Regions from separate parts of the Bacillus sp. FJAT-45066 genome, predicted to be linked through region 1. Evidence: predicted binding sites of a transcription regulator. Region 1 holds the regulator's gene; the other holds the start of a gene.
The links. Region 1 encodes Rex, which represses fermentation and respiration genes when NADH is low (regulators of the CRP and FNR family bind a similar motif). Its sites were predicted from a motif close to TTGTGAAATATTTCACAA; they were not measured.
Positions count from the first base shown of each region.

Region 2: a site for Rex is predicted at 2,325-2,342, ahead of CDZ92_RS04855 (glycosyl transferase). Genes of this name have one in related genera too.

Region 1 is NZ_NISQ01000001.1:2,839,463-2,843,668, forward strand. It holds gene CDZ92_RS14245 (CPBP family intramembrane glutamic endopeptidase) at 1-503, shown strand, start outside; gene CDZ92_RS14250 (YdiK family protein) at 572-772, shown strand; gene tatC (twin-arginine translocase subunit TatC) at 1,078-1,839, opposite strand; gene CDZ92_RS14260 (twin-arginine translocase TatA/TatE family subunit) at 1,856-2,029, opposite strand; gene CDZ92_RS14265 (redox-sensing transcriptional repressor Rex) at 2,071-2,709, opposite strand; gene CDZ92_RS14270 (ABC-F family ATP-binding cassette domain-containing protein) at 2,893-4,206, shown strand, end outside.
Region 2 is NZ_NISQ01000001.1:964,125-968,330, reverse strand. It holds gene CDZ92_RS04875 (hypothetical protein) at 234-662, opposite strand; gene CDZ92_RS04870 (hypothetical protein) at 763-1,284, opposite strand; gene CDZ92_RS04865 (hypothetical protein) at 1,432-1,620, opposite strand; gene CDZ92_RS04860 (hypothetical protein) at 1,711-1,902, opposite strand; gene CDZ92_RS04855 (glycosyl transferase) at 2,005-2,220, opposite strand; gene CDZ92_RS04850 (DUF368 domain-containing protein) at 2,376-3,206, opposite strand; gene CDZ92_RS04845 (hypothetical protein) at 3,354-3,572, opposite strand; gene CDZ92_RS04840 (GNAT family N-acetyltransferase) at 3,702-4,157, opposite strand.

The DNA.
Region 1 (4,206 bases):
GCTTGTCAAGTACCATTCTTTGGTCCGTATTAGGTTTCTTTATGGCTTTATTTGGACAAGGAATTGCGGCATCCATCCAACAACTAGTTTTCGGGATTGAACCAGGTTCGGAAAATACTCAACAGATTATGAATTTAATCATGTCTTCAGCTGCTATCATTGTTGCTGTTACAGTTGCGGGACCTATATTAGAAGAAATCATTTTCCGGAAAATTATTTTTGGAACTTTATATAAGAAATATAACTTTGCTGTAGGGTTGATTGTAAGTTCTTTATTATTTGCACTGGTGCACCAAGATTATAAACATTTATTAATTTACTTTGTAATGGGTTCTATCTTTGCATTTCTATATGTAAAAACAAATCGTATTCTTGTGCCGATTATAGCCCACGTTGCGATGAATTCGTTTGTTGTACTCGTTCAATACGTTTTTAGAGACCGAATCGAAGAATATATCGAGCAATTGGAACAGATGCAAGGGTTTATTAAGTTTTTTATGTGAGTCTGTTTCTTAGTCATCCATAAAGATGAAACTAACTCATGTAACAGTAATATTGGAGGAACGATTGTATGCGCATTACCCCTATTAAAATAGCTTATTTATATTTGGTTATGGGTTTTCTATTTCTCTACATTGCGATTATGTCAGTAGGAGATACTATTTGGCAATTTCAAACTATCTTATTAATGCTTTTCGCTACATTCAATTTTGGCGTTACCATTCGAGCGTTTATTTTGCACGACAAGGTTAAAAAGATGAAGGAGAAATAAATGGGTTGGGACAAAAGATCGATGAAGTTCATCTTCACTCAAATTTTTATCGGCTTTGAACTTCTTAACCGATGAAGTACATCTTCACTCAAATTTCTATCGACTTTGAACTTCTTAACGCCGCTGAAGTTCATTTTCACTCAAATTTTTATCGACTTTGAACTTCATAAGGTTGATGAGGTTCATCTTGACTAAAAATAGGTCAGGACAAAACCCGGTGAATTTATAGGAAGAGGCCCCAAGAACATTTTTTGTTCTTTGGGGCCTCTTTCTTTTTTGGGCGCTAGTTTTCTCCCAGCGTCTTTTTATTGTTCATTATTCATTTTTTCTAATTCCATCTTCGTTTCTGCTATTTTTGCTTTTCGATAAGCGAAACGGGAAATAACAAGACTGATTTCATATAAGATAAATAACGGTACCGTTACCATTAAGTGCGATAATAATTCTGGTGGCGTGATAAACGCCGCGATCACTAATAGGATAAAGTACGAATACTTTCTAGCTTTTACTAAAAATTGTGGTGTGACAATTCCTAGTCTTGTTAAGAACATAACTACTACGGGCATTTGAAACAAAATACCGAATGGAATCGTTAGTTGAAACAAAAACTGAAAATACTCATTAACCCCTATCACTTGGTTAATATCTAAACGTTCCGCTAATTTGTTCATAAAGTTAAGAACAAACGGAAATAAAATATAATACGAAAATGCTAGTCCACTTAAAAATAAAAGTAAAGAAATAGGTATATAGCTAAGCGTAACTCTTCTTTCTTTTTCATATAAGCCAGGACTAATGAAAGCCCACAGCTGATATAGCGTTACAGGGAAAGTGATAATAAACGCGATTAAAAAGGCAAATTGCATGAAGATCTTTATCGCATCTGTTGGACGAAACGCATGCAACGCAAACAATTGCGCTTCATCAGACTGTTGTAAATACACAATGATAGGTTCCGCTAAGAAGAAGCCGCCAATTGTTGATACAACAAAGAAGCTTGCAATGATGAATAACCTTTTACGCAATTCCCCTATATGGTCATATACCGTCATTTCTCTATCTATCATAAACGTTCATCCTTCATTACTTCTTCTGATCTTCTTTTTTTTCATCGTCATCTGCTAAACCTTTTGTTGCATTTTTAAATTCACGCAACGTGTTTCCTGCAGCTTTTCCAAGTTCAGGTAACTTTTTCGGACCGAAAATTAAAAGAGCGACAAGGCCTATAACTACGATACTTCCCATACCTAATGGCATAAATAGTCACCTCCTCGAAATATACTTATTCTACTACTTTTTTATTCTGATGGATAGTGTTTCAAGAAATATACCAAAGATTGTAATTCAACTGCTAAATCAATATGATGAATTCTAACATGATCAGGCACACTAATTCTAGCTGGAGTAAAGTTTAATATACCCTTAATACCTTTTGATACTAGTCTATCCGCTATTGGCTGTGCAACATGTGCTGGTACTGTTAGAATGGCAACAGTTATATCATCATCTAACTCTTCTTCTAGTTTATCTAAATCATAAACAGGAACGCCACCTATGTCTGTACCTATCTTTGATTTATCGACATCGAAGGCCAATTTAATCTTCGTGTTGTTATTTTTCGTGAAGTTGTAATGTAGGAAAGCAGTTCCTAAATTACCAACACCTATTAATGTAACATACGTCACTTCATCTTGGTCTAGCGTTTTACGGAAAAAAGTTAACAAATATTGAACATTATACCCATATCCCTTTTTCCCTAATGCACCAAAGTAGCTAAAATCTCTGCGTATTGTCGCTGGGTCTACTTTTACCGCTTCACTTAACTCTGTAGATGATACTCGTTGTTTGCCCGAGGAGCTTAAGTTTTGAATGAATCGATAATATAGTGGCAAGCGCTTTGCTGTTGCTTGTGGTATTTTTATTTGTTCGTTATTCATCTTATTCCCCCATTTACTCTATCTATATCATATCTATTATTCTGCTCTTTATTCTGTTTGCATCACATAATAAGTAAACGATTTCTTTTTGTTTTAAACATTTAATTAATTCTTCCTATCTCCATTGTTGAAAGAGATGGGAAAGAAAGATAAACTTAATCTAGACATATTGAGGTGAAACTTATGATTATTTTACAAGTTAATCAGTTAAATAAATATTTTGGTGCTGAACTTATTTTATCTAATATTAAATTAGAAGTACAATCGAGAGACCGAATTGCCCTAGTTGGACGAAATGGTGCTGGTAAATCCACATTATTGAAGATCATTTCAAATCAACTATCATATGATAGTGGTGAAATTATTAAGCCGAAAGATGTTTCGATTGGCTATTTAGCTCAAGACACCGGATTACAATCAGAACGTTCCATTTGGGACGAAATGCTGTCCGTTTTTTCTCATTTTAAACAATATGAAATAACCATGAGAGAACTGGAAGCAAAAATGGCTGACCCTGTCTTTATTAATCAGACAGAAGTTTATGAACGTATTTTAAAAGAATACGATCTGCTGCAAGAAACCTATAAACAACAAGGTGGTTTTCAATATGAGGCAGATATTCGTTCTGTCCTTCATGGATTAAACTTTGCTACCTTTGATTATAACACACCCATCTCAACTTTGAGCGGTGGACAACGAACTCGATTAGCTCTTGGTAAATTACTATTAACTAGGCCTGATTTATTAATACTTGATGAACCGACAAACCATTTAGATATTGAAACGTTGTCATGGTTAGAGTCGTACTTACAAAGTTATCCTGGGGCACTTTTAATTGTGTCTCATGATCGCTATTTTTTAGACAAAGTAGTGTCGGTTGTATATGAAATTGCCCGCAACCAGTCTACGAAGTTTTTAGGTAACTATAGTAGTTATTTGCAAGCGAAAGCTGATCAATATGAGCGTGATTTGAAGATGTACGAGAAACAGCAAGACCAAATAGAGAAATTGCGCGATTTTGTACAGCGAAACCTTGCACGCGCTTCAACGACAAAAAGAGCGCAAAGTAGAAGAAAACAGCTAGATAAAATGCAAGTGTTAGATAGACCAAATGGGGATGAAAAGTCTGCGTCTTTCGCTTTTGAGATAGAAAGACAAAGTGGGAACGATGTATTGAAGGCGAATTCTTTATCCTTTTCCTATGAAAGCCAGCCTGTTTTTGAAAATGTAGATATATCTCTAACTCGTGGCGATAGTGTCGCACTTGTTGGACCAAATGGTGTTGGTAAGTCTACACTATTGAAGATATTAGTGGAGAAATTGAATAAGCAAATTGGAAAAATACAATTTGGTGCCAATGTGACTGTAGGTTATTATGACCAACAACAGGCAGACTTGAAGTCTAATAAACGTGTGTTAGATGAGTTGTGGGATGACTACCCACACATGGCAGAAAAAGATGTCCGTACCGTTCTCGGTAATTTTCTTTTCTCTGGA
Region 2 (4,206 bases), 1.9 Mb from region 1:
AGTTAAAAAGGTCTTCAGAACAAACACCTCCAATTAATATAAAATGACTCACATTCTCTTATAGTAAACCGCTCCGTTAGTACAATAACTTCATCAAGAAAATCCATTCTTCTTCTTGAAGAATAGCTCCCGTTTGTTTAATAAGAAATTGACAACCAAAGTTGGGGGTTTTTCGAGTGGGAATTTATACAATTACTAACCTTTAACAGTGCCATTTAAAAAAAGAAAAAAATTTAAAATAGTGGTTCCATTTCTAGATTACTAATTACTTTCTCTAATAAATTATCGCCTATTATTTTATAATCTTTATCTCTAATTTGTATATATCCGACATCAGTGACTACCATTTGTAATGACTCCGAATTGGAAGTTAATGTAACATAATAGTTAAGCAGTCCTAATCTTCCATTAGAAATCTTTTTTAATTTAACATTAGAAAGTTCATCTACTAATCTAGAGATTTCATTTTCGTCCGTAATCTTAACATGTAAGTGTTCATCGGGATTAAGATGTAAAATATATATTTCGTCTATTTTGCCATTCGGAAAAAATTCCTCTAAAGCCTCTCGATATGTAGTCTCTCTTCCTTGGATAATAAATAAACTACTTACAACAGCTACTACTATTACAGATATAACAATGAATAATACTCTTTTACTCATAAAATTCCCCCTAATTATTCTGCTTTATTTACTCGAATTAGAAAAACGACGATCTGTTATTGAAGCATCCACCCTTTAGTTGAATAAATTATCCATACTCCTATTCTGTACCCACATACAGAAATTCATTATTCTTACCAAAACGAAAATGAATATCATACTTTCGTTCACTACCATTTTGGTCATAACCATATAGAAAATAACCCACCTCAGTAGAATCAGGCTGTGGATTATAAAAATTGAAATACATAGGTAATCCAGCAATTTCTATTGGAAAATAAAAGTCACTAAGTTCACCGAAATTAACCTTACCATCGATGACTTCAAAATTAACATCAAACTCACTTCTTAATTTATCGAATTCGTTATTAGCTATATGTTTCATAATGTTCCTTGCTTTATGATCAAATATTTGCAATTTCTCTTGGTTCTTCTTTTCTTGCTCCAATTCATCATTAATAAGTCTCAGTTCTTCTTCTAAGTTACTAATCTCAATATTTTTCTCATTAATCTGAGCTTGGTATTTCAAAATTAATGATTCCTTGTCGTTCTCATCATCAGAACATGCAGAAATAACAATTAGCACCAAGACAATTCCTGTCAGATGAATATACCTTTTCATTTTATCTCCTCCAAAGTTATAATAAATTATTTCAATCCCCTTATACTCCTTACTAAAGAAACCTGCTTCAATAGTTGCAGAAGCAATAGCACGGTTTCGCTAACGCACCCGTTACTTATGTAAGAGTTGAAATACTACTTGAAGGTTTTAGTCTTCATATTTCTTTACAACAGACTTTATCCTTGATGCAATAAGTACAGCTATAAGACCAGTTATCGCCATAGATATTATATGTTCCCAACCTAATACTCCTTTTAGGATAAAATTCAGCAAGAATACACCAACTAGCGAACCAAAAACCCAAGGTATCCAGAATTTTAAAATAATATTTTTCATTTGCCCTCCCGAAAGATTTTACTGTTCCTCGGTTAGTAACTGATTTGAGTGAAAACAATTATTTACTAACGCACCCGTTTATCCAATTATTTATTTTTCATATTTCCCCTTATTTTTATTTATTGTTATTAGTTTTGTCATGACAAAATGAACTACTGCAATAGTAAGTAAAAAGTCTCTATATGCCTCATTTGTCCCCTCCAATAACGTAGCAACAATAAAGAAAAATCCAAACGATATTATAAGTAAAGCCAGAATATAATGCCAAATTTTTAGTTCCATTTTATATCCCCCTTTATTAAACAAAACTGCTCCATTTGTTTAATTACTTCCACAAAAAAGGGACTTATCCTTCTTAAAGATAAACCCCCGTTAATGCAATAATTAATTCCTATCTTTTATGAAAGTAACTATTCCAATGCTAAATACTAAGATACCGATTAACATCAATGAATGTATAAATCCATTAAGAATTGGTACATATTCACTAGTTAAATTCTTGTTTCGATACACGATATTAACCAAATTGTACCCTAAAGGGGTACTAATAAGTATAATGATAATCCCTAAAGAAACATATGTTACTGCTTGTTTGTTCATAAATCATTCCCCCTAATACAATTTCACTTCTCTTTAACTCTACTGCTCTTTACTTCAAGAAAAAAGATGCGAACTCCTTCTTGAAGATACGCATCCGTTTGTTTAAGTGTAGAATTTCATAATCCCAATATATAACCTAAATAAATTTAGTAATTCTACTCAAATTTTTTGTTCTGAATTTGCTTTAAAGTAATTATAAAAGCGATGCCCACAAAAAATGTTATCAATGACACTACGATTGTCGAAGTGCCAAGTACACTATATAAATTGTACTGAATCGCATAGATTGAACCACTAACTAACCCAATTATTGCTGCATAAGTTTCTGCCGTGTAATTTTCTAATAAGTATCTAATAAGTTTACTAGTTAGTAAAACTCCTAAAACTATACCTGAACCAATCGCTAAAATTATCGGCAAATCAAACGACATTAAAGATGCTGTGGCTATTTCATATATACCTAATATAGTCAGTATTAAAGCACCGCTTAATCCAGGGAGAACAAGAGCTGTACTTGCAAAAAATCCTGCAATGGCAAAGAGAATATAATCGGCAATAGATAAGTTATTTAAATCTATTTGATTCATGCCACTAAAAAATTGACCGAATACTACAATGCTTAAAAACAAGAGCATTATTATGTAATGTTTAAATGTAAGTTTATTTTTGGAATGATCGAGAGTTTCTTTCCAAAGGTAAGGTAAGAAACCTACAATAATACCAATAAAAAACGTTAGCGTTGGTGTACGATAGTTACTTAATAAATAGTCAATAATAAAGATAGAAATAGCAAATCCTATGACCATACCTGTCCCAAATGTACATAGAAAAGGTAAAGCCTCTTTTCTATGTTTTGTTGTCAGAATACTTAACGAATATATTAGTCGTTCATATATTCCTAAAATCATAGCAACTGTACTGCCACTAATACCAGGAACGGTTTCTGTTATTCCAACCGCCACGCCTCGAAGTATAAGGCCCAACATTCTTTTCAACACCTTAATGTTTTTAATTTTTTAATATAAATTTTCTTTTATTTAATAAAAATAACGTTCATAACTGCTAAACTAATCTCCCTTGCCGCAACAGCTCCAAAGGCTTCTTCAACTATTTGGGCGTTACTTGAATAACAACTATTTCCTTAAAAGCATAAATGATGAAGGACTTATTTCTTCACTTTCAATAACGATAGCAATTAATCCTGTTTCAGTTTTGGTTTCATGCCATTCATCTTTCTCCCAAAAAACAGCATCTCCTGTTTGAACTTTAATGTATTCTTCTTTATCTGAATTTAGAAATCTTCTTACCACTATCTTTATTAAATTGATAAAACTCCATTTTAACCCTCCCAAAACGCTTAAAATACCCATTTGGATTTAAAAGGTAATTCTCTATTGTAATTACATTAACCTGCTCTTTACTTCAACATAAAAAAGCCAATCTCCTTCTTAAAGATTAGCACTCGTTAGCTTAATAACACGTTAGCTTTTAAACTCCATAAAGTGACTTGAATTTGGATAAAGATTATCCTTTGAAAATCCTAAAGAAGTATAAAATTTATCAGCCTGTTCCGTATCTGTATGAAGCACCAAAATTTTATAATATCTTTTTGCTTCATCAATTATCTTTTTTACCAAAAGGCTTCCTATACCGTTTCTCCTATACTCTTTACTGACATAAAACCTTCTCAGCCTGCCAATAGATTGTTCGTTTGAAAATGGGTCTTTATTTAAACCACCAATAGCAACAAGGACACCTTCTTCTTTAAACACGCCAAATAAACCTTCTCTAGAATGATTAAAAGTGTTACTGCCATTTTTATAATCATTTGCTAATCTTTCTACAAAACGAAAGCCATCTTCTTTGCTTTGCTTTACTAAACTATCCACATCAAAATTCAACAGATTATATATTTGCTTTACCTCATACTTCCTCATAAGTATCCCTCTCCTAATTACGTAATTCTTGTTAAAACTGCTCCGTTAG